DNA from 4 places in the Paenibacillus sp. JNUCC 35 genome. Region 2 is predicted to be linked to each of the others. Evidence: riboswitches for the same ligand, from Rfam matches in the RefSeq annotation. Region 2 holds a riboswitch; each other region holds the start of a gene.
What was found. Region 2 has a riboswitch for cyclic di-AMP ahead of AC2TF6_RS25655 (hypothetical protein). Riboswitches for the same ligand answer to the same signal wherever they lie in the genome.

Region 1 (5,973 bases), 1.1 Mb from region 2:
TTTGCCGGCCCTTTTCGTAATTCAAGATGCCTTTGTTGACGACGACCGGGTTCTCCTCGGGTTTCATGCGGACCCGCCTCCGTTCAAGATGAAGTCTCAGGGAAGATGTCGCTTTTTTACAATCGCTTTGCGCCGTGGCCCTGTAAAGTTGATGGTAGCAAAACGGCCAAGCTATCACAAGACGCCGACACTAGGCTAGGGAGGAATCTTCAATGGATCTCACTTATCATTTTTATATCGACGGCAGCCCGGAGCAGGTGTGGGATGTTTTCGTAACACCGGAGAAAACCCGTAAAATCTTTTTCGACTGTGTGATCGATTCTTCTTATGTCCCCGGTGAATCTATCCGGTATATCGGACCCGGCAATGACGGCGAGCAGACCGTCCATATTTACGGAGAAGTGCTGGAATACGAACCGAACCGTATCCTTAGTTACATTGAACACCCCGGTCCTTCGTATTATCCGAATCATGCGGATATCACTACGCGGGTAACCATTAAGCTGGAGCCGGTCGGCGGCTGCACCAAGCTGACCCTGATCAACGATGAGTGGGTCGAAAATCATCCTTCCTACACAAAGGCGGACCCCGCATGGTGGATGCTGCTGAGCGCCATCAAAACGTTCGTGGAGACCGGAAAGAAACTGGATCTCGGCTGGTAAGGCAGAGAAGGGCGGGGTTCCGTATAGAACCATCCTGCAGGAGTAAGTGAAGCGTTTCCACACAAAAAAAGGCCGTGCAGGCTGAAGCCTGCACGGCCTTTAATCACCCGCTGATCTCAGCGGGATTATTTTTGTAAGCCGACAGCAGGGGAGCTCTACGGCTCCTCTGCTGTCGGCATTTTCATTTTTTAATGAAACGTTTGATTGAAATTAGTGATGATGACGTTCCTCGAAAGTTTGACAGCAGGTGTCGGTGATGCCCTCGGCGGAATCCTGATGCCCGGAATCGTAAGGCAGACCGTCCCGTTTTTGCGGTTGTGGCTTGTTCGAATGAGCGTTTACTTCGATCATAATAACTTCCGCACTGCAGTTATTGCCCTGCTCCCAGTATTCGCAGTTGGCAATGCTGCACTTCACCATTGGATTTTCCATGTTTATCACCTCGTACTTCTATTTACCCGAAGAACGGAGCTTTAAACAGGGGGAGAGCCATCCGGAGAAAATCCGGCCGGACCCGCACCGGCATCAGGTTTAGCCTCCGCCAGCATGTGCTTGTAAATCTCGATCGCTGCCGCGCGTGAGCTCTTCAGATCGACAATCGCGTCCGCCTGCGGCTTGTGAATTTCCTTATCGCTCAGATGAGCGATATGGGGAAGCCACCGCCGGATGTACATGCCCGTCGGATCATGCGTCTCCGACTGGGTGACGGGGTTCATGACGCGGAAGTACGGAGACGCGTCGAAGCCGAGCGAAGCACTCCACAGCCAGCCGCCCCGGTTGAGCACGTTGTCGTAATCGGCGAGCTTGCGCCGGAAATACCGTTCACCCAGCGTGAAGGGACACCGCAGGTTCTTGGTCAGGAACATGGCCGTCACCATCCGCAGCCGGTTCGGCATGTGCCCCGTGGCGTTCAGCTCCGCCATGGCCGCATCCACGACCGGAATGCCGGTCTGCCCCCGGCACCACCGCTCGAAGAGCGTGTCCTCCAGGCCGGAGAAATCGAATTTCTTCTCGTAGACGAAGAAATCCGGGTTATAGACGGCCTGGTACAGGTAGAAGTCGCGCCACGCCAGCTGGCGCGTCCAGGCTTCGTGCCGCTCGCTGCCGAGAGCGGCTTCATACGCCCGGCGCACGGAGAGCGCGCCGGTGTTCAGGTGGCGGCTGATCCCGCTGGTCGTCTCGAAGGCGTACCGGTCTCTTTGCGCTTCATAAGCGCGGAGACCTCCTTCGAGAAAATCGCTCAGAGTCTGAGCGGGATCAGGCGCCGTGCCTGCCGCTTCCGGGTCCAGCGGAAGCGGAAACCGGGCGGACCAGGCTTCGCGGTCCGGCAGCGGCCGTGTCTGCAAATCGCGCACGGTGACGGCAGACGACGGCCGGAAAAAAAGGTGCATGTAAGCGTTCCATTTTTTATAAAAAGGGGTAAATACCTGGTAAGGGGTGCTGCGCTCCGCGAAGTGCTGGAAGTCTCCGAAATCGGCGAGCGTATGGTCGATCAGCGTGGTAACCGGAACGCCGCGGGCGGAAGCTGAAACCTTCAGTTTGCGGTCACGTACTAATGCGTAGGGCGTAACGTCGCCGTGCAGGACGATTTCTTCAATCGGCAGCTCGGCCAGCAGCTGATCGACCACGGCATGAGGCTCGCCGGCAAGCACTTCCAGATGAGCGCCCGCTTTCCGGTATTCGCGGATGAGCCTGGAGACGTGACGGAGGAAGTTGACTCCGCTGTGTTCCCGGTCCCGGCCGTCGCGCAGAAGGAAGGGGTCCAGAATCAGGATGTGCAGGCTCGGACGCCCCAAGCTGTGAATGTAATCAAACGCAGTGAGGTCGTCAATCCGCAGATCTTTGCGATGAATAAAAAGGATCATAATGAAGGGACGCTCCTTACTTTTTCGTCTAACTTCATAGTAACAGGAAATCCGGCGCAAATGAAAAGAAGCCCGGCAAGCCAGGCTGCAACCTGGATTACGGGGCTCCCTTTCGGGTATATGCTGCGTTCCATTACGAGTGCGTCTTACTAGTCTGCAGTGATCTTGTTAAAAAGGTCATCGCCGATAACGCGGCGTGCAGAAACGTATCGTTTCGCATAGTAAGATTCGCTCAAGTCACTCTTTGTAACACCTTTGTTCGTAGCGGAGTGGGCGAACTTGTTGTTCCCGATGTAAATACCTACATGGGAGATGCCTTTTCCGTCGGTGTTAAAAAATACAAGGTCACCCGGTCTCAGATCGCTTTTCGCAACCGAGGATCCTTGGCCGTTCTGTGCTTTTGAAGTGCGTGCCAGATCAATGCCGAACCGGTCAAATACGTAGGACGTGAAGCCCGAGCAATCAAAACCGCTGGTCGATGTGCCCGAATACTTGTAAGGCGTCCCTACCAATCCGTCAATCGTGGAGCTGAGCGTCGACTTCGCGGAAGCGCTGCCGATTTCCACACTCAAAAACAGGGTCAAGCTCAAAACAAACAACAAGACTTTCTTCAACTGTGTTGCTCCTTCCTGTGCCTACGAGGTTAGCTGGAGGGTTCGGTAGAAGGTCCCCTATGATCCCTTTGTTGCAAGATCAATTCACCCAGAGTGGATCCCCCGTTTTCTTCCTTTCGTCTAAGAAGAAATTCGGCAATCTTTTTCTGTTCGACACTAAATATTCGCCATAGGTCCAGAAATTCCTTCCAAAAAACTAAAAATAGTTACAAAAAAGTTTCAAAAGCAGTTATTTAGTCGGATTTCAGGGCAAAAAATAGATCAAAAAACCCGCCTTCTTGTATAAAAAGGGCGGGTTTTCCATGTCTTTCAGCTTAGAGGCAATCTAAGTTTTCGGCTGATCCGGAAACTTCACGCGCAGCCCCGGTTTCGTTTCGGCAAGCAGTTTTTCCTGCAGGGCGTTGAGGTCTTCCTGCGTTTTCAGCTCGCCTTTTTTGACGAGGTACTCGATCGTCTTTTGCTGGAGGAGATATTTGGCGTACTGGTTGACGGTTTTAGGATCGGTCCAGTAGGTTGCTTCGGTCAAACCGGCGCTTTTGTAGAGCATCTCCTTCAACTGAGCCGCTTCGGGACCGGCCGCTTCCAGCGCTTTGCGCTGCTGGTCGATAGCCTGCTTCACTTCGGCTTCTTTGACTTTGACGCCGCGCTTCTGGCCGTAACGGACGAAGAGCTCGTCCTTAAGCATCAGATCGAGAAGCTGGTCGTTGGTCAAATTGTTTTGAGCGCCCTGCATTTGAAAGGCCAGGTCGACTTCGGCTTTCATTTTGTCGAAAGCCTGGTTGGAGATGCGGACGTCGTGACCGATCGCCACAACCTCTTTGGCTTTAACGTCGGACTGTCCGTAAAAGAACGACCCGGCGGCGACACAAAGGCCAATTACTGCCGCCACGACGGTGCTTGTCCGTGGGGATATCATCGGTAATGCCTCCTTTTATCTTCTATCTTTCCATGATAGCTGAAAAAAACGCAAATGGAAACTAAAAACCCCCTGGCCGGTGAACGGCAGGGGGAGACGGATATCGCGCCGGAACAATCCGGAACGAGAACGGTTAAGAAGAGGATCAGCGTATGTGATTCGTCTGTTTTGCCGCCCGGCTTACGGGCAGAAAACCAGGCTTTCTAGGTGCGGTAGCTTTCCCAGATTTCACGCTGCGCGGCGATGGACCACATTTTTACAAAGGTGCGGACCAAAGGGTATATCTGGTGGATAATGAGGGCCGTCAGGCCTGCCCATATGTAGGATGCATAAGTCGCCGCGACGGCCAGAAGGAAGCCGAGCAGGACAAGCAGCAGGGCATTGCCCGCGATTCGTAAGCCTTGGCGGAACACGACCGGAAGCACCGAGAGAAGTCCTCGTCGATCCTCGGAGGCCCGGCCGAACTGCAGGAACAGGAAGAGGAGCTGAACAAGCAGGGCATACACGGCATAGAGAGCCGCCCAGGGAAGCATGGACAGAAGGAGCTGCTCGAATCCGTAGGCTTTGTTGAACAAAGCAAGCGCTTTGGGAGCCAGCCAGTAGAGCGGCGCAAGCATCAAGACCGTTTGAAGGAGATAATAGAGGAAGAAGGGCAGCAGCAGTTCGCGGATTCCTTTCATAAACCGGTAGCCCGCATTCATCTGCCGGTGTTCCAGAGAGTACAGCACGCCGGCGTTCAGCATGGGGCTGATCAGCATCCGGACGGCCAGCAGGATGAGAAGCCATTCGAGATACGGCTGGATGAGATCCGTTTTTACAAGCCGGAACTGGCTTTCCATCAAGAACAAATGAACGGCGCTCTGGGGCTGATCGCTGGCCGGATAACGGTGGAGCAGGGGAACGATAATGGATTGGACCCATTTATAAAGCAGAATCCCCCAGGCAAACTGGTACACATACAGCACGCAAACGGCGAACGGCTGCTTGAGGGCGGCCGTCAAGCCTTGTCGAAGATAGCGGAGCATCTCATCACCTCACCAGGCTACAGTATCGAACAGCGTTTCCAGCAGTTTGACGACGCCGAGGGTCCAGCGGATTCTCCACGTGGTGTCGACTTCGGTTTTCATATAGTTGTTGATATGCCGGTTTTCGAGCTTCATGGTGTATTTGGGATCCAGGGAAACCCAATCCACCGGGGATTTATGGGTCAGCTTGTATTCGATCTGCTCGCCCTGTCCGTCCCAGACCTTCTCTGTCGTCGAACCGTCGGCAAAATGGAACCGGATCGGCACAGCCGGTACAGTGCCTCCGAACTTGCGGACCAGCACGCTGCTTTCGTACAACGTCTGTCCCGACTCGTTCGCCTGGCGGATGCGGATGCTATCGACCGCATAGTCGGTCATCATGCTGCCGTATACATACTGATCGAAAAACTCCGTCCATTTCGTTTTGGTGATTTCCTCCACGACCGTTTGAAAATCGCGGGTTCCCGGGTGCTTGAATTTCCAGCGCTGGAAGTATGTTTTCATAATGCGGTCCATCGTGTTCAGCCCGACCCGGTGCTCGATTTCCTTGAGGACCAGCTTGGCGCGGGTATACACGTTGTCGGCGTACTCGCCGTGGCTGCGGTAACCCCACGCATTTTTCTGCAGCGCGGCCGGAGAGGTGATATAGCTGGCTTCGACCGGAAGGTTGGGTTTCGACCCGTACTCCAGTTCCATCAGCTTATCCTCGGTGTAGGAAGTGAACCCTTCGTCCAGCCAGGCTTCCTCGAACTCGTTGGTGGCGACGAGTCCGTACCAGAACTGGTGGCCGATCTCATGGACGACGACCCGTTCGAGTTCCAGGTCGGGCGTCCCCTCGGAGGCTCCCCAAGCGGTAACGAGCGTGGGATACTCCATGCCGCCCGCCCCGTT
Region 2 (5,973 bases):
ACCACATGGACAACATTTCGATCACGTTAGTCAGCGGAGACGGATTTTCAAACGGATGGGAAGAGTTCACCCCGAAGAAACCGCCGCCGTTCGTACCCAGATGCTTGATGGACACAAGCGACGCTACCGGACCGATGGCGATTTGCTGCTCCCCGCCTTCAAGCGTCTTCGCGGCCACGGTCGGATCCAGCGTCTGCGGCACCTTCAGGCCGACAAGCACCAGCGTGACCACGATAGCCAGCGGCAGCAGCAGGCGGGTGTGTCCTTTTACAAAATCCGTAAAAAAGTTCCCGATGGTATTGCCTTTGGACGTCAGTCCGCGGATAAACGCAATCGCTACAACGATCCCCGTTACGGCGGACGTGAACATCATCATCATGATGACCGCCATCTGCGAGAAATAGGACAAGCCCGTTTCCCCGCTGTAGTGCTGCAGGTTGGTGTTCGTCATAAAGCTGATGATCGTATTAAACGACAGCGTCGCTTCCATATTGTCGATCCCGTTCGGGTTCAAAGGAAGAGCACGCTGCAGACGGAGGATCAGATACCCGACCGCCACAAGCACGATGTTGGTCAGCACAAGGCTGCCCGCATACTTCTTCCACGTCATGCCATTCTCGCTGCGGATACCCGCAAGCTTGTAAATGGGCCGTTCCAGCCAGCCGAACCATTTGTCCGTCCGGTTTCTCTCATTCGAAAAAACATGATAAATATAAGTCCCAAGCGGTTTCACCAGCAGGCAAAGCACCGCGATTACGATTACGATTTGCACAATCTCCATGGATTCCTATCCTCCTCAAGCAACTCCGCGCTAGTCGTTCACCGGCTGCCCGAAGGCGCCCTAAAATTTTTCGGGATGTATGAGCGCGTATATCAGATACAGGAAAAGCCCTGCCGTAAAAAGCGCGATGATCATCATGTACGGCCGCCTTCCGAGCCTTCCACGACATGGTCACACCAGGTCAGAAAACCGTAAAAGATGAGATAAATAAATGCCAGCAGCAGAATCATATAAAGGTCCGTCATGTGTGTCGGCTCCTTTCTTTCCTATTTATAGGTTCGTTTTATAGGTTCATTTATTATCCTTCGGACAGTGAATTTAAACGTTAGCGTAAAACTTCCTCGGGCACTTGGCCCGGTGCTGCTCCAAGCAGGAAAGAGACCTGACGGGTATTCGTATGCACCACATGGTCGGCGCCGAGCGCTTTATAAATCAACCGCGGTGTGGCATTCGTTTTCACCACAAAAATCGTTCCGGTTGTCCAGCTGCGGACCATCTGAAGATACCGGCAGCAGAGCGGCAGGCTGTCTTCGAAAAGATAAACGTCACCGATCGGAAGCTCGGGAACTTCCCAGGCTTCGTGGCGAACGGTGTCCACTTCCACGATGTGCCGGACTCCCAGCTTCTTCATCCGCTGTCCTTCTGCGGGGTTGTTCACAAGCGCCGCGAAGGGTCTGCGGTAAATATTCAGCAGTTTAATAAAGTTCTCGCCGGTGACATTCGGTGCGGAAACCAACGTATAGGTTTGGATCTTTCTCTCGTCCACTTTTTATCCCTCTTTCATGTTTTGGGCAGCAAAAAAAGAAGCCTGCGGAAGAGGAACTCTTCACGCGGCTTCTTGACGGTCACAGCCTAAAAAGACTATAGCCGAAGCGCGATAGCAGTCGCCTCTCTCGGTACGCTTACGAGGTTAGCTGTCGGATTCGGGCGTGAGAGTCGCCCTACCATGACGGCACGGATGCCGCTTCTGGATTCACCCCATGAGGACTGGCCGTCAGGCCTGCAAGTCCTCGTTGGTTCCCCCGTTTTCCGCTTCACACGGAAACTCAGCGATAAAAACGCATGTTCATTTGTTTGGCACATTTTTCATTTTCGGATGTTTTTGAACATAACAAAACCACAGCGAAACGAAGTCCCTGTGGTCGATGCCGATCACAAGCTTCTTCAACCCCTCCCGAACTCATGCGCTTACGAGGTTAGCTGTCGGATTCGGGCGGTGAGAGTCGCCCTACCTGATTGCCGGGTCCATGGGTTCCGGCGCTTCAGGATTCACCCCTGCAGACACGGCTCCGGCTCTCACACCGGATCAATGCTGCGATGGTTCCCCCGCTTCCCCCGGAGGGGGAAATTCAGCGAAAGCAAGAAACTGTTTTTTTCAATTGATGGAATGAATGTTACACCTCCGCACGTGCTTTGTAAAGATATGGGGAGATTGGTTTTAAACCGATTTAAGCCAAAGAAATCCCCTAATGCGCTTACATTTCTACTTTTTGTGCGCTAGCTTGTTAATACGTCGAAAATCTCACGTTTTTGAAAACGGTTTGGACATCCAGCCTCTTCCCGCACCGGAAAAACCTGCTATACTACTTGTAAATGTTCCCATATTAACCAGTAAGGAGGCATGTTTATGAAAATCGGATGGAAATCAATCTTGCTCTGGGGGGTGATTTCCATTGTCGGCGCGTTCGCTTTCGGGCTTGTCGCACTTAATCGCGGGGAAACGATCAATGCCGCCTGGCTCGTTATCGCAGCCGTCAGCTGCTATGCGGTCGCCTACCGGTTCTACAGCCGTTTTCTCGCCCGCAAAGTCTTCGTGCTCGACGACAACCGGAAAACACCCGCAGAGCTGAACAACGACGGCAAGGACTATGTGCCGACGAACAAATGGGTGCTGTTCGGGCACCATTTCGCGGCCATTGCCGGAGCGGGTCCTCTCGTAGGCCCCGTGCTTGCCGCCCAGATGGGCTATCTGCCCGGAACGCTGTGGATTATTCTCGGCGTTATTCTGGGAGGCGCCGTCCAGGATTTCGTGATTCTTTTCGCTTCAACTCGTAGAAACGGTAAATCGCTGGGCGATATGATCAAGGACGAAATCGGCAAGGTGACGGGCACGATTGCCATGCTTGGCATTCTGGGCATTATGATCATTCTTCTCGCCGTGCTCGGGCTCGTCGTCGTCAAAGCTCTGATCGGCAGCCCGTGGGGCATGTTCACGATTGCCGCCACCATTCCGATCGCCCTCCTTATGGGCGTGTATATGCGCTACATACGGCCCGGCCGGGTCGGGGAAGCATCGCTCATTGGCGTCGTGCTGCTCGTTCTGTCGCTGATCGGAGGCAAGTTCGTCGCCGAGAGCGCCGCTCTGGCCCCGCTTTTCTCCTTCAGCGGGGAAACCATCGCTCTGATGATGATCGCCTACGGCTTTTTCGCTTCGGTCATGCCGGTTTGGCTGCTTCTGGCGCCCCGCGACTATCTCAGCACGTTCCTGAAAGTCGGAACGATCATCGGCCTCGCGCTGGGTATTATTTTCGTTCTGCCGGATCTGTCCATGCCGGCCACGACCCGGTTCATCGACGGAACCGGTCCCGTCTTCGCCGGGAATTTGTTCCCGTTCCTGTTCATCACCATTGCCTGCGGCTCCGTATCGGGCTTCCATGCGCTGATCTCCTCCGGGACGACGCCCAAAATGCTGGAGCGCGAATCCCACGCGCGTCCGATCGGCTACGGCGCGATGCTGGTCGAATCGTTCGTCGCCATCATGGCGCTGATCGCCGCCTGCATCATCACGCCCGGCACCTACTTCGCGATTAACTCGTCGGCGGCGGCCCTGGGCGGTACCGATGTGGCGACCGCGGCGGCAACCATCACGAGCTGGGGCTTCACCATCACGCCCGAGCAGTTGACTACGCTGTCCAAGGATATCGGCGAGAGTACCATCCTCTCGCGGACGGGCGGCGCGCCGACCTTCGCCATCGGCATGGCGCAAATCTTGTCCGGCGTGATCGGCGGCAAAACGATGATGGCGTTCTGGTACCACTTCGCCATCCTGTTCGAAGCGTTGTTCATCCTGACGACGATCGACGCCGGTACCCGCGTGGGGCGTTTCCTCATCCAGGATCTGCTCGGCTATGCCAGCAAGTCGCTGGGGGATACCCGGTCCACGGTAGGCAATCTTATCGCTACGGCTCTCTGCGTGGCGGGCTGGGGTTATTTCCTCTACCAAGGCGTTGTGGACCCTCTGGGGGGCATCAACTCCTTGTGGGCGCTCTTCGGCATCGCCAACCAGATGCTGGCCGGCATCGCGCTTGTGCTGGGGACGACCATTTTGTTCAAAATGGGCAAGAAGGCGTACGCCTGGGTCACGCTCCTGCCCACAACGTGGCTGCTTATCGTGACCATGTCCGCCGGCTGGCAGAAGCTGTTCCACGAGAAAGCGAACATCGGCTTTCTTTCTCACGCCAAGCAGTTCCAGAACGCGCTGGACAGCGGCAAAATCGTCGCTCCGGCCAAAACGGCCGCGCAGATGAAGCAGATCGTGATGAACGATTACATCGACGCGGCCTTGTGCGGATTTTTCATGATCGTGGTGCTGATCGTGTTTATCTCGGCCATCCGCGTCTGGCTGAAGGCGATTTCGAACAAACCGCTGGACCTTTACGAAGCCCCGTATATCCCGCGCAGCGGGCAGGGCAGATCCGAGGCGACGAAATATGTTTAAGCGCCTGAAACTGATCTGGAGCTACCGCAATCAGTTTATCCATCTGATGGTGGGCGTCCCCCACTACGAGACATATGTGGCTCATATGAAAAGCACCCACCAAGACCAGCCTGTCCTGAGCCGTGCGGAGTTTTTCCGGCAGGCCCAGGACAACCGATATGACGCCAAGGACGGGAAAATCTCCCGCTGCTGCTAGGTGTTTGCGGCGGCACGCTACGGCGGCACGCTACGGCAGCACGCTACGGCGGCACGCTACGACAGCACGTTACGGCAGCACGTTACGGCAGCACGCTACGACAGCACAAAAAAACCAGCAGCCCTTTGGGCCGCTGGTTTTTTCCTTTATCCCTGTGTCTGCAGGGGAAGCTTTTTGCAAGGATCAGTGGATATCCTTCTTCTTGAATTGTCCGCCCTTCACATCGTGAATATTGCCGACGGCAATAAAGGCGTTTCCGTCCCATTCTTCGACGATGGATTTCAGCTTCGCTTCTTCCAGACGAGTAATAACGGTGAAAATCACCTTCTTGTCATCGCCGGTATAAGCGCCTTCCCCATGAAGGTAAGTCACGCCACGGCCCAGACGCTGAGTCAGCGCATCGCCGATTTCTTTATATTTTTCACTGATGATCCATACGGATTTCGACTGATCGAGACCTTCGATCGTCACATCAATCATTTTCATCGCAATGTAATACGCAATCAGGGAATACATCGCATGATCCCAACCGAACACGAACCCGGCGCTGCCGAGAATGAACAGGTTGATGAACAAGACGATTTCACCGACGGAAAACGGTGATTTTTTATTGATTAGAATAGCTACGATCTCCGTACCGTCAAGGGAACCGCCCGAACGGATAACGAGTCCGATCCCGACGCCGAGAATGACCCCACCGAAAACGGCGGCAAGCAGCGGATCGATGGTAAAAGCCGGAACCGGATGAAGCAGAGAAGTACCGACTGACATTGCGATAACACCGAACAACGTCGAAAAGGCGAACGTTTTACCGATTTGTTTGTAACCCAGAAACAGAAAAGGAAGATTCAGAAGGGTTAAGAAAATACCGAGAGGGAGATGGAAGAAGTGAGACAGCATAATCGAAATACCGGTGATACCGCCGTCGATAATGTTATTGGGAACGAGGAAAACTTCCAACCCGATCGAAAATAAAGCTGCACCTATCGAAATAAATACGATTCGTTGCAGAAGCTTTGCCGCAGTAGCCGTACGTTTACCTGATTTTTCGCCTTGAAAAGTCGATTTTTCCACACTCAATGGCCGACACCCCTTTTATTTGTAATGTATCTAAAGTCTGCCTTAATCCAAAAAAGGAGCCTGTTTGCAACAGACTCCAGAACAGCGGCCGGCAAACAAACATCGAATACATGTATTATACCATATTATTCGCCTAGGATCACTGAATTTACCGAAATACGGTCAAAAACGGAGATCGACATCCTTGACAAGCGTGCC
Region 3 (5,973 bases), 370 kb from region 2:
TTGCCACATCTTCAGAAGCAAAAGACGGGCCGCTGCCTTGTTCATTTAATTTCATAGTCATCCTCCAAGCTTCCGTCCCTGACGAAAGCTGCCTGTGCGTAAATTATTGATCCGGACGGTCCAACTGCTCTACGGCAGCTTCGAACTCTTCCCGGGAAATTTGAAAAGCGGCGCAGCGCTTGTAAAACTGCTTACCATTACAATACCCGATTCCGAGCTTTTTTCCTACTTCCAGTCGTCTGGCCGCGGCATCGGGATGAACAACGAGGCCGGCGGCGATCAGATCCTCCCATGTCAAAAGAGACGCGGCGCCCTCATATTCGGTCTTTACGTTCGCCAGAGCGGACCGTATAGCGTCCGGAGTCGCGTTCTCGACTCCGATGTCCCCCCGCTTCTCGGCAAGTTCCTGGGGGAGAAAAGCGTGCTTGCAGCCGGGCACCTTGCCCGAAATGATTTTGCGGATGCGCTCCCCCGCATGATCCGGATCCGTGAAGACAATGACCCCTCTGCGCTCCTGGGCCAGCCGGATGCGATCCAGAATTGCCCGGTTGATTGCCGACCCGCCGGTTTCGATCGTATCCGCTTCAACCGCCCGCTTGATGGCGGTTGTATCGTCTTTTCCTTCGACAACAATGATTTCTTTGATCATGTTCTTTATCCTCTCTTAAGCGCACAAAAAGAAGAGGGTTTCCCTCTTCTTTTTGCATACGGTTTGTTACCGGTTTGTAAATCTTCGTTACAGGTAACATGTTATCCTAATCTTGCGTCGGTTTATTCGGACCGATGACGTAAACGGTATATCCCCGTTTCACACCGAAAGTCTTGGCATAATTCATGCTGTCGAAATAAACGTCCATTTTCTGGCCTTTAATAGCACCGCCCGTATCTTCCGCACGGCGGTATCCGATGCCTTCAATGTACACCCACCAGCCTAACGGCACGACGGATGGATCTACGGCAATCGTCTGCCCTTGAACAGGCTTCGTTCCGCTGGCGGTCCGGTTGCCTACGCCCGGCTCTTCGGAAGAGTAAGCGGTCAAGGTAACGTTCTTTAATATTTTCTTCGCGTCTATGTCGGTACCTGCTTTAGTTACCTGCTTAGGCTTAACCGGTTCGGATGCGGCTGCCACCGTAACGACCGGATTTTTTGTGCCTACAGCCACAATCTTATCCACACTGGCGTTTTTGACTGCTTGATCGATAACTTGCTCGGATACGAGTTTTCCGTTTTCGAAAATCTTCTCTTTCTTTTTGACCAATACGCCTTCCTGGCCTTCCTGTACGACCTGCTCTTTGCCTTTCAGCAGATCCTCATCGGATTTCTTGACCACACTGAATGCGATGGGCTCCGAAATTTCTTCCGTTTCTTTCTTCACCCGGACAACTTCGATAGCCGCATTGGCTGAAAGCTCCGTGTCTTTGGCCGGAGTCACTTTGTCGTGCTCTCCCAGCGAAATATTTGAATCTTGCAGAACTTGATCTACCGTTTTCGCAATGGTATGCACAGTTTGTGTCTGCCCGTCGGCAGTTAGCTGTACGGGTGATGCATGATCGATGACAATCTTCTGACCGTCTTGAATCTTGCCGTCAAGCGGCATAGATACCTGATCGTGCTCACCGATTGTAATGGCTTGTTCATCCAGTAGGCGCTGTAGGACCCATTGTCTTGTTTCCACAACGGTTTCTCGTCCGTTTACCACCAATGATACGCTTTTACCAGCCGTACCGTATAACAACACCAAAAACATGAAAGTCAAAGCGAATGAAATGATAGCTGCAAGGATGATCATACGCAAGTTTTCATGCTTCCATCGCAATGCGAAGGACATGCTGGATGATCGCTTAACATGGGTCTCTGATTGCGAGATATTGCCCACTTCTTCGGTCCTCCTTCAAAGCCTCGCCTCTGTGATACGCATGATGATTTGGACGCGACTTAGGTTTATTTGGCGGTTCCTAACGGAACCCTTGCAATTGGCTCTTTCCCGCCGGCTGACCGGTTGCTCTCAGTCTCTACGGGGTCGGCATCACCTCCGCTTGATGTTTACCTGTATGCGGGTCGAATACCCGTCCGATATGGAACAAAAAAGGCCATCGGAAAGAGAAAGCTTCCCGGTGGCCTGTGTGTGAGCGCGACTAAACAGAATGACACGACAGTTGGTATCTCTCCCGGTACGCTTACGAGGTTAGCTGACGGATTCGGGCCGTGAGAGCTGCCCTACTCGCCGGCGGTGCTGCCTGCACCTGCCATTGAGATTCACCCCAAATTGTTTCCTGTTGTATCGGCCCAAAGCTGTTCCGACCTTGACAGCGGTTCCCCCGTTTTCCTTTTACGGAAACTCAGCGTTAAAACTTGGCGTTTATTAAGTTATCATGAAAGTATATTACGCTCAAATATCCAACCTGTAAAGGGGGCATATTCCCTAAAAATAAGCAAATTTAACCAAACCAATGGCATTTATCTAATTATCTTGCAGTCGTTCTCCTTTTTTCTCCCGTTATCTCGCTTCTAGTTTTCTCCATTTCCGCCGTCCCGCTTGGACATTGGGCTTCCAGGCATTTTTTGACTATAATAAAAGATACGGCAATCCGCCCGAAAAGGCCGAAAGCCGCAATAACCGATTGAAGAAAAGCAGGTGAAGGCATGGATCCGATTCTTCACATTTCCCGTCTCAGCGGAGGCTATTTGCCCGGAAAACCGATTCTCCGCGATCTCGAAATTACAGTCGGACAAGGTGAAATGGTCGGTCTGATTGGACTCAACGGAGCGGGGAAAAGCACGACCATCAAACACATCCTCGGGCTCCTGAAGCCGCAGGAGGGCAGCGTCCGCATCCGTAACCGGACATTGGAGGAAGATCCGCTCGGCTACCGGTCCTCGTATTCTTTCGTCCCGGAGTCTCCCGAATTGTACGACGATCTGACGATTGAAGAGCATTTGGAACTGACGGCGATGGCTTACGATATTCCGAAGGAAGCGTTCAAGGAACGTGCCGGACGCCTGATGAGCGAGTTCCAGATGGAGCCTAAGCGCAAAAGCTTCCCGGGCCAGCTATCCAAAGGGATGAAGCAGAAAGTCATGATCATGAATGCGTTTCTTGTCGAGCCCGCGCTTTATGTCATTGACGAGCCGTTCCTCGGCCTTGACCCGCTGGCGATGCGCTCTCTTCTCGACATTATGGCGGACTTCAAGAGCAGGGGCGCCAGCTTCCTGATCTGTTCCCACATCCTGGCCACGATCGAAAGATACTGCGACCGGTTCGTCGTTCTCCATCAGGGACGGATTCTTGCCCAGGGCACACTCGACGAGCTGAGACAACAAACCGGGCTGTCCGATGCGACCCTGGACGAGCTGTTCTATGAGCTGGTGCGGAGGAATCCGGCATGAACCAAGAAGCAGCCGTTCACAGAGAGGGCACGGCCGGGGCTGTCCGTCAGCTGTGGAAGCGCAGAATCGACCATTACCGTCAGGAAACGTCCCGCTACTGGGCTTATGTCGCAAGAAGCCAGTTTTTCGGTTTTCTTTTCCTGATTTTTATCGTGTCTTCCTATTATTATGCAAAAATACTTCAGCAGCTTCCGACATCTTTTCCCTACATTTGGATCGTTCTGCTCGTCCTCGTTCCGGCTCTCGCAGCCGGCTCGGTGCGAACCCTTCTGAAGAATGCGGACCGGGTGTTTCTGCTTCCTCTGGAACCCGTTATGAACGTGTTCTTCCGGGCAGCTTTCCGCTATAGTCTGGGGATCCAGGCCGCACGATCTATCGTTCTGATGCTGATTGCATGGCCTTTGTACAAACACTGCACGGGCACGGAAGGACAGCCCTTGTGGCTGATGGCGATTTTTGTTCTTCTAATAAAAACAGCCAACCTGCTCGGCTCGTGGCAGGAAGGCCGTTTTTCATCCCCCGGATGGCGTCTGATCTCAGCGGGTTACCGCTGGGTCTTAAGCGCAGCCGTCGTTTTCGCCTTGTTCGGTACGGGGCCGCTTCCGGGCGGGGTCGTTCTATTGGCGGGACTTGCCGTCTGGGCGGTCATGTACAGGCTCGGGCCCGGTCGGCGTGCAGTCGGCGTAGCCTGGGATTACCTCATCGACAACGAGCGCAAACAGCAGTACCGCCTGTACTTGTTTTTTAGCGGCTTCGCCGATGTGCCCCAGCTTCCTGTGCGCGTAAAACAGAGACGATGGCTGGCCGGAATTACGAACCGGTATTCGTTCCGGTCTTCCTCGCTTTATCTGTATCTCTTCACGAAGACGTTCGTCCGTTCGGAGCTGCTCGGCATCGTCGTCCGGATCACGCTTGTCACCGGCCTCGCAGCCGCGGCCGTTCAATCCGCACCGGTGGCCGCTGCGGTCTGCCTCGTGGCCCTGTTCATTTCGCTGATCCAGCTCACCTCGCTGGAACAATCGCACCGCTACACGTTCTGGCTGCAGACTTATCCGGTAGATCCACGCCGGAAAGTGGACGCCGTGGTGCGGATCATCAGCGCCGCTTTCACCCTGCAGGGTATCGTTCTTACCCTGCTGATGTTGCTGAGCGGGGCGGGCGTTTATGCAGCCGCCCCGCTTGCGGGGCTCGCGCTCGGCCTCGTGCTTTGCGCTACGGTAATGAAGCGGAAATTTACCGCTTCATTTGAGGCCGAGTAAACGCACGGCATTGTCCGTCGTCACTTTGGCCAGTTCCTCCAGGCTCATGCCGCGCAGCTCGGCCGCCGCTTCGGCAACGAGACGCACGTAAGACGTTTCGTTGCGCTTGCCCCGGAACGGATGAGGCGTCAAATAAGGCGCATCCGTTTCGATAAGCAGGCGGTCAAGCGGCACCTGCTTGAGGACTTCCTTGGGCTGCTTGGCGTTTTTGAACGTAATGGGACCCCCGAAGGAAATATGGAAGTTCATATCCAGACACTGCTTCGCCGTTTCCCAGCTGCCGGAATAGCAGTGCATAATGCCGCCGACTTCGGCGGCTTTTTCTTCTTTCAGGATATCGACGATATCTTGGTGAGCCTCGCGGTTATGGATCACGATCGGAAGCCCGACCTTGCGTGCAAGGCGGATCTGTTCGCGAAACACTTTCGCCTGGACATCTTTCGGCGACGTATCCCAGTGATAGTCCAGCCCGATCTCCCCGATCGCCACTACTTTCTCGTGCTTGCACAGCTCTTCGATCCATTCAAGGTCGCCGGGCCGCATATCGATCGCATCGGTCGGGTGCCAGCCTACTGTCGTCCATATAAAATCGTACTTCTCGGCAAGCTCGATGGAAGAAGGAATGGTTTCGCGGTTGAACCCTACGTTAACAATCCGGGTTACCCCGTTGTCCCACGCCCTTTGGATAGCATCATCACGGTCTTCGTTGAAATCTTCATTGTTCATATGAGTATGAGTATCGGTCAGCATAACGGGAACTCCTTTTGTTTCGTCTGTTTTTTTGAATTAGGCGTCGAACAGCTTCTTACGGAGAGCCGCAGCCTTGCCGCCCTCTTTTTCAAACAACTCGGCGGGATAATATATACGGTGCTGCCCCATATGAATGCCCGAGATCGATTTGACGATTTCGGAGCGTGCCGAAATTTCCGTCAGTTTATCCTGGCCGTCAAGCAGCAGAATGGGTTGTTTGTCTTCCTTGCCGGTATCGGGCCGGTATACATCGTACGACTGGTCCGACGGGAAATCCAGCTCCAGATAATAATCCGCATCAAACCCGGCCTCCACCAGAGCGTCACGGAATTCCGTCAGGAGTTCTTTGTCCCACTCTTCCACGGCCGAGAATTTGAACAAGCGGCGGTGCAGAAAGCGGCCGGACAAATCAGCCAGCACGGGGTCTTTTTCCAAACTCCAATACATCAGAACCGTCTGCATCAAAGATTCGTCCAGGAGGAAATAATCCTCCAGCGCCAATTTTCCTTGGAAAAGATGAAGAATCGGCTCCGGCATAAATGTAAACGAGTAACCGTCTTCGAACAGCGCTTTGGC
Region 4 (5,973 bases), 2.0 Mb from region 2:
CATGATGGTCAAGGAGAAGAAAGTCGACATCGGCCTCGTCGCCTCCTCCATCGACCAGCCCGGACTTGCCTGCGAGCCTCTTTTCGACGATCATCTCTGTCTGGTGCTGCCGCAGGGTCATCCTTACCTGGACCGCGAGGAGCTGTCCATCGCCGATCTAAACGGCCTCTCGATGATCCTCTTCTCCAAGGGCACCTGGTACCGGGTGCTTACCGACGAGCTGTTTCACCGCTTTTTCATTTTTCCGGACGTCAAAATGGAAATCGACTCGTTCGAGGCGATCATGCGTCTCGTCGTTACGTGCCAGGCGGCTACGCTGCTGCCGAAATCGTACCTGCACGACCATTCGTCCGATCAGGACGGGCTCTGCGTCCGGGAGCTGCCCGAGCTTATGAAAACGCCGCGGACCACCTCGCTCATTTTTGTGAAGGAAACTCACCAGAACGAGGCGGTCGCGCATTTTATCCGCAAGGCCAAGGCGCATTTCGCGGGCCTGAGCCAGTAGTGCGGAACCCAGGCAGAGGCCGCTGCCACGCGAGCGTTTGGGACCGTTATCCGGTTATGCCTGTATGACGGCTATGACGGCCAAGCCGTCATGCTCCGCCTGATGCTCCAAAGAGCCGCCAGTAGTGCCTCCGCTGCCGACTGCACAGAACCTTCCAGCCCTGCACGGCCTGGCGAGGTTCTTTTTTTTCGCCAAGGCTCTGTTAAACTGTATTGTTGATTTTTTATTGAAGCAACGGGCAGCATAGTGGAATTGATTATTTTCGCTTGACCCTAACACTGGTGTCAGGACTTATAATATTCGTCGTATAACCTACTAGAAAGGAAAAAAGATAAGTTATGGATATTACTCCACAAGAAGAAATCATGATTAAGGCTCTCCGTGAGGCTGCATTACCTCCTTTATTTGTGCTCATACGAATTAGAAATGAGATTTCAAATGACACTGTAAATGTCGAAGAGAGCCGAAGAGATGTCGTCGTAAAAACAATGGAAAAATACATCAGTCCATTATGGAAAGACTATCATGAGGGGAAAAATTCACAAGCTAAAGAAGAATGAACCGCCGAATTGAGCAGTTTTTCTTTTGGACAAAAATCAACACTCAAGGATAACAAAGCTCTTCGCCAAAAAACCGCCCCTGCGAGCAGAGGCGGTTTCCATTTTTTCATCATCTGGAAGAAATGTTTCTTCCATTATTGCGGCCCCGGCTTCGCGGACGGTAAGCCATGCGCGCCTTCGCCGCCGCTGTCCTCTTCAAGGCCCAGCTTACGCGCCACAAAGGCCGTGGTGCTCGCCTGGAACAGGATGGTGATCAGAACCGCCATAAACGTAACGGAAGCGATCAGATCCGCATGGGCGATGCCCAGCCCCGCCACCATGCCGGAAAGCGCGGCCGGAATCACGCCGGTTTCCCTCACCCAGAACATGAAGACAATCTCTCTCCAAGTCCATTTCGCTTTGCGGTCCGGCAGCGCGCAGAGAAGCACGACCAGCGGACGGGCGATGAACATGAACACGAAAATTATGCCGAGACTCGGCCACAAATACTTGAGAAGCAGCGGAAAATTGACCTGGCTGCCGAGCAGGATAAAAATCAGCATCCGCATCAGAACGGTCACATTTTCCGAGAAATGCGTCATTTCCTGCTTTTTATCCTCCATATGCAGCTTGAAGACGTCGGAATTGCCCCAGATCAGCCCGGCCGTGAACGTCGCCATAAAACCGCTGACCCCCAGATGTTCACCCGCCAGATAAGAGCCGAGAGCCGCCGCCAGCATCAGGATCGTCGCGTAATCGCGCAGAAAGCCGATTTTCACGTGTGCGGTCAGGAAGGCTCCCGCATACCCGATAATGGCGCCGACCGACAGCCCGCCCAGCGCGGTTTTCACAAACTGCCAGGCGCCTGAAGCGACGGATACGTGCTCCGTTCCCAGAAGAATGGCAATCAGCGAGAAGGTAAGGATGGAGCCCGTAGCGTCATTGAATGCCGACTCGCTCTCCACCGTCTCGCGCACTTTGGTCCGGATTCTCACCTGTTTGAACACGGGAATAAGCGTAGCCGGATCGGTGGAAGAGATGATAGCTCCGAGGAGAAGCGCGTGCAGCCAGGGCAGGCCGAGAAACCAGTGGGAAGCGGCCGCGACCGCCGCGCACGTAAGGATGACGCCCGGTATGCTCAGCAGCGTGACGGAGATCCAGACATGCTTCAGCCCGCTCAGCCGGATATTGCGCCCACCGTCAAACAGAATGAGCGTGGAGCCGACGACCAGGATGAACTGGTTGGTCAGCGAACTGCTCGGTTCCGCGATCCAGTGAAACGCTTGTCCGAAAATCATCCCCGCGATCAGAAAAAGCGCCACATCGGGCAGGCGCAGCCATCCCGCCAGTTTGCCGAACAACATGCCCAGAACGACAATCAGGATAAATAAATACAGCTCATAGTCTATGAGCTGTGTCAAAGCATTCTCCATGCGCATACGCCCCTTTCCCGCTTCTTAGCGGATCGCGCGGCTCTCAAACGTATCGATCTGCTCTTTCGTGCCGATGACGACCATCACGTCTTTCTCGTGCAGGACATCTTCGGCGGTAGGCGCGATAATCACGTCGTCCGTTTTATTGATGGCGACGATACTGCAGCCGTACTTGGCCCTCGGATCGAGTTCCTTTAGAGTAAGGCCGGAAATACGCCGGGAAACGACGAGCTCCGCGATCGTATAGTTTTTGGACAATTCGATGTAATCGAGAAGGTTCGGCGACACCAGCTGGTGAGCCACGCGCACGCCCATATCCCGCTCCGGAAAGATAATCCGGTCCACGCCGATTTTTTCAAGCACCTTGGCATGCTGATCGGTCAACGCCTTCGCGACGACCGTTTTAACGCCTAGCTCCTTAAGCAGAATCGCCGCCATGATACTCGCCTGGATGTTGTCTCCGATAGCCACGACGGCGCAGTCGAAATTGCGGACGCCGAGCGAGCGGAGAACCTCTTCATCCGTCGCGTCCGCAACTACGGTATGGGTGAGCTTGTCGCTCATCTCGTCCACTTTCTCTTCGTCTCTGTCGATGCCCAGCACCTCGTGCCCGAGCTGAGTCAATTCTTGGGACAAGCTGGAACCGAAGCGTCCGAGTCCGATAACTGCATATTGAATGAAAGCCATTGTTTTGTTTCTCCTTAACCTATCGTGATTTTTCCTTCTGGATAACGGTACAGTTCTTTCTCGGCTTTAGGCTGCAGCGCATACGCCAATGTCAAAGGCCCGAGACGTCCGGCGAACATGGTCAAGGCGATCATAACCTTGCCGAACGCGGTAAGCTTCGTGGTCAGCCCCAGGGTGAGTCCTACAGTCCCGAATGCCGAGGTCACTTCATACAAAATCATAAGAAACTCGTGATCTTCCGTCGTAGACAGAAGCATGGTAACGAAAATAACAAGAAAGAGTGCAAACATCGTCAAAGTGATCGCCTTCAGGATGCGTTCCTTGCCGAGACGGTTGCGGAAGAAGACGATATCTTCTTTTCCCCGCACCATCGCCACGATTGCCCCGACCAGCATCGTAAACGTAGTCGTCTTGATCCCGCCCCCGGTAGAACCGGGAGAAGCCCCGATAAACATCAGGATGATCATGAAAAATTGAGTCGCTTGGCGGAGAGAAGCGAGATCAAGCGTGTTCGCTCCCGCCGTACGCGGTGTGACCGATTGAAAGAACGAAGCGAGAATCTTGCCGCCGAAGTCCAGCGAACCCAGCGTTTTCGAATTGGAATACTCGAAGATAAAAATAACAAGCGCCCCGGTCACGATCAGAATGCTTGTGGCGCTCAGCACCACCTTGGAGTGAAGGGTCAGCCTCTTCGTTTTCCGGTAATCCATCACATCGGACATCACGATAAAACCGATCCCGCCCAGAACGATGAGCGCCATCGTCACTACATTGGTAATAAAATCGTCGGCGTAAGCGGTCAGCGAAGAGAATGGGCCGGTAATGGGACCGAACAGGTCAAACCCGGCATTGTTGAAAAAGGAAACGGCGTGCCAGATGCCGTAGTACAGCCCCTTCGGAAAACCGAGATCCATCGACCAGCGGGCGGTAAACAGGACAGCCGCGATTCCTTCGATGCTCAGCGAGTAGATCAGTACTTTCCGGAAAAGGCGGACAATCCCTTCCATGCTGCCCTGGTTCAAGGCTTCCTGAAGCAGTAGCCTTTCGCGGAGCGATATCTTCTTGCGCAGGATGAAGGCAAAAAGCGTCGCCATACTCATGAATCCGAGGCCGCCGATTTGAATCAGCGAGATAATGACAATTTGCCCGAACATCGTAAAATGCGACCCGGTGTCTACCACGACCAGACCTGTTACACAGGTAGCCGAGGTGGCCGTGAAGAGGGCGTCGATGAACGGAAGCGGCAGCCCGTCCGTTGACGAGACCGGCAGCATCAGCAGGCCGGAGCCGACGAGAATAATGAGCGCAAACCCGAGAACGAGAATCTGAGGCGGCGTAAACCTCGACTTTTTTAACACATAATTTCCTCCTATATGAAGCACAAAAAAGACACTGGAAACCCACTGCCTTTCGGTTATGGTTCCTGCTGTCGCCTACGAGGTTAGCTGACGGATTCGGATGTACAGGCCACCCTATTTACCCTTCCCTATTCAGGCACAAGCGGTAAAATTCACCCCAAAGTATGGTTCCCCCGTTTTCCTGCGGAAATTCGGCGTATGAAGTTGCGCGAAGAAATGAATCATCCGCATTATATATCTGTTATTAAACAAGCACAAAGCCCTTTTAACCGGATTTTACGGGGGGAAACATAGACAATCTTCCTGCAGCTAACTGGGAGTCACGAATTGGCATCCTTACGCAAACTATGATACGGTTAAAAAAACAATCGGAGAAGGAGCTGACCATGAAAAAATACGGTCTGGATAAACCGCTGCTGCTGCTCGCCCTGACCGGATTCCTTCTATATGCAGCCGTAGTTTTCATCTATAATACCGGGGCCGCTCCCGCCGGTTCCGATCCTTACGAAACGGCAACCTCCATTACGAAAGAACAAGCCGCGGAGGCAGCGGTCGCATGGCTGCGGCAAAGGCAGGGCGCCGATACAGTAAACGGTTCCGGCGTCGTTACGGGCGGCGGGGCTCCCGGCACATTCGTCAGCTACCAATCGGAGAAGGAACTCAGCGGTTATCTCACCAAAGAGAAGCTTCAAACGTTGTATGACAAAAGCTACGCCAGCCGGGTGCCCGTCGATTACTATCGGGTAGAAGTCACCGAGGCTTCCCCTTCGGTCCGGAAGTGGATCATCGATATCCATATGACCACGAAAGCCGTCATCGGCTGGTCCGGCATCGGCGGCGAAGACCGGGCCGTCGTGTCCGCGGCCGATGCGGAGAAGCTCGCCCGGGAAGCGATAGCGAGGCAGGGCTACGAAGAGGCGGAGTTCGAGCGGATCAGCCCGCCTGCCGCCAAGTCCGGTCTGCTGCTGTTCGAGCGGCGGAAAGAGCCTGTCGGGGACGCTAAGCTGACGATCGGCGTGAAACTGGACGGAACCTCCGTTTCCTCGTTCACCCAATCGTTCCGGCTCCCCGACGCTTTCACGTCTTGGCTGGAGCACCAAGAGGATACCGCCTCCATGTGGACCCGCATCAGCTTGTGGGGCAACGGCCTGATGGCCCTGATCGCCCTCGGCTATACCGTCCTTAAATGGAGGACGGTCGATTTTTCCCGGGGCGTCCTGCTAACGGCGGTGTATGCCGTGATCTACGTCATGAACAACATCAACATGTATCCGGCTTATAAGGCCGGCAGTACGCTGACGAGCAGCGGCCAGGAAGCGATGCTTTCGATCGTGCTGATCAACTTCGTGACGCTGCTGATGGCCGCAGCCGTCTACTTCTCTTTCACGGCGGGCGAAGCCCTGTGGAGACGCGTAGGAAAGTCCGTCATGCCCCGCTGGCGCGACGCCGAC

Region 1: it holds a riboswitch for cyclic di-AMP, as region 2 does, so the genes downstream of both, AC2TF6_RS02325 (C40 family peptidase) here and AC2TF6_RS25655 (hypothetical protein) in region 2, are expected to answer to the same signal.
Region 3: it holds a riboswitch for cyclic di-AMP, as region 2 does, so the genes downstream of both, AC2TF6_RS27350 (resuscitation-promoting factor) here and AC2TF6_RS25655 (hypothetical protein) in region 2, are expected to answer to the same signal.
Region 4: it holds a riboswitch for cyclic di-AMP, as region 2 does, so the genes downstream of both, AC2TF6_RS06350 (TrkH family potassium uptake protein) here and AC2TF6_RS25655 (hypothetical protein) in region 2, are expected to answer to the same signal.

The regions. Positions count from the first base shown of each region.
Region 1 is NZ_CM177771.1:491,011-496,983, forward strand. It holds gene AC2TF6_RS02305 (DUF6597 domain-containing transcriptional factor) at 1-67, opposite strand, end outside; gene AC2TF6_RS02310 (SRPBCC domain-containing protein) at 213-662, shown strand; gene AC2TF6_RS02315 (DUF1540 domain-containing protein) at 873-1,094, opposite strand; gene AC2TF6_RS02320 (cryptochrome/photolyase family protein) at 1,136-2,527, opposite strand; gene AC2TF6_RS02325 (C40 family peptidase) at 2,677-3,141, opposite strand; cyclic di-AMP (ydaO/yuaA leader) riboswitch at 3,145-3,289, opposite strand; gene AC2TF6_RS02330 (SurA N-terminal domain-containing protein) at 3,467-4,057, opposite strand; gene AC2TF6_RS02335 (hypothetical protein) at 4,261-5,082, opposite strand; gene AC2TF6_RS02340 (M1 family metallopeptidase) at 5,092-5,973, opposite strand, start outside.
Region 2 is NZ_CM177771.1:5,664,019-5,669,991, forward strand. It holds gene kdpA (potassium-transporting ATPase subunit KdpA) at 1-781, opposite strand, end outside; gene kdpF (K(+)-transporting ATPase subunit F) at 842-919, opposite strand; gene AC2TF6_RS25655 (hypothetical protein) at 1,107-1,547, opposite strand; cyclic di-AMP (ydaO/yuaA leader) riboswitch at 1,665-1,843, opposite strand; cyclic di-AMP (ydaO/yuaA leader) riboswitch at 1,952-2,146, opposite strand; gene AC2TF6_RS25660 (carbon starvation CstA family protein) at 2,409-4,499, shown strand; gene AC2TF6_RS25665 (YbdD/YjiX family protein) at 4,492-4,695, shown strand; gene AC2TF6_RS25670 (YitT family protein) at 4,879-5,775, opposite strand.
Region 3 is NZ_CM177771.1:6,030,047-6,036,019, forward strand. It holds gene rsmA (16S rRNA (adenine(1518)-N(6)/adenine(1519)-N(6))-dimethyltransferase RsmA) at 1-55, opposite strand, end outside; gene rnmV (ribonuclease M5) at 104-649, opposite strand; gene AC2TF6_RS27350 (resuscitation-promoting factor) at 756-1,877, opposite strand; cyclic di-AMP (ydaO/yuaA leader) riboswitch at 2,162-2,356, opposite strand; gene AC2TF6_RS27355 (ABC transporter ATP-binding protein) at 2,645-3,388, shown strand; gene AC2TF6_RS27360 (ABC transporter permease) at 3,385-4,647, shown strand; gene AC2TF6_RS27365 (TatD family hydrolase) at 4,630-5,397, opposite strand; gene AC2TF6_RS27370 (HD domain-containing protein) at 5,434-5,973, opposite strand, start outside.
Region 4 is NZ_CM177771.1:1,399,754-1,405,726, reverse strand. It holds gene AC2TF6_RS06370 (LysR family transcriptional regulator) at 1-505, shown strand, start outside; gene AC2TF6_RS06365 (hypothetical protein) at 844-1,065, shown strand; gene AC2TF6_RS06360 (cation:proton antiporter) at 1,200-2,477, opposite strand; gene AC2TF6_RS06355 (potassium channel family protein) at 2,502-3,164, opposite strand; gene AC2TF6_RS06350 (TrkH family potassium uptake protein) at 3,179-4,522, opposite strand; cyclic di-AMP (ydaO/yuaA leader) riboswitch at 4,580-4,729, opposite strand; gene AC2TF6_RS06345 (CPBP family intramembrane glutamic endopeptidase) at 4,909-5,973, shown strand, end outside.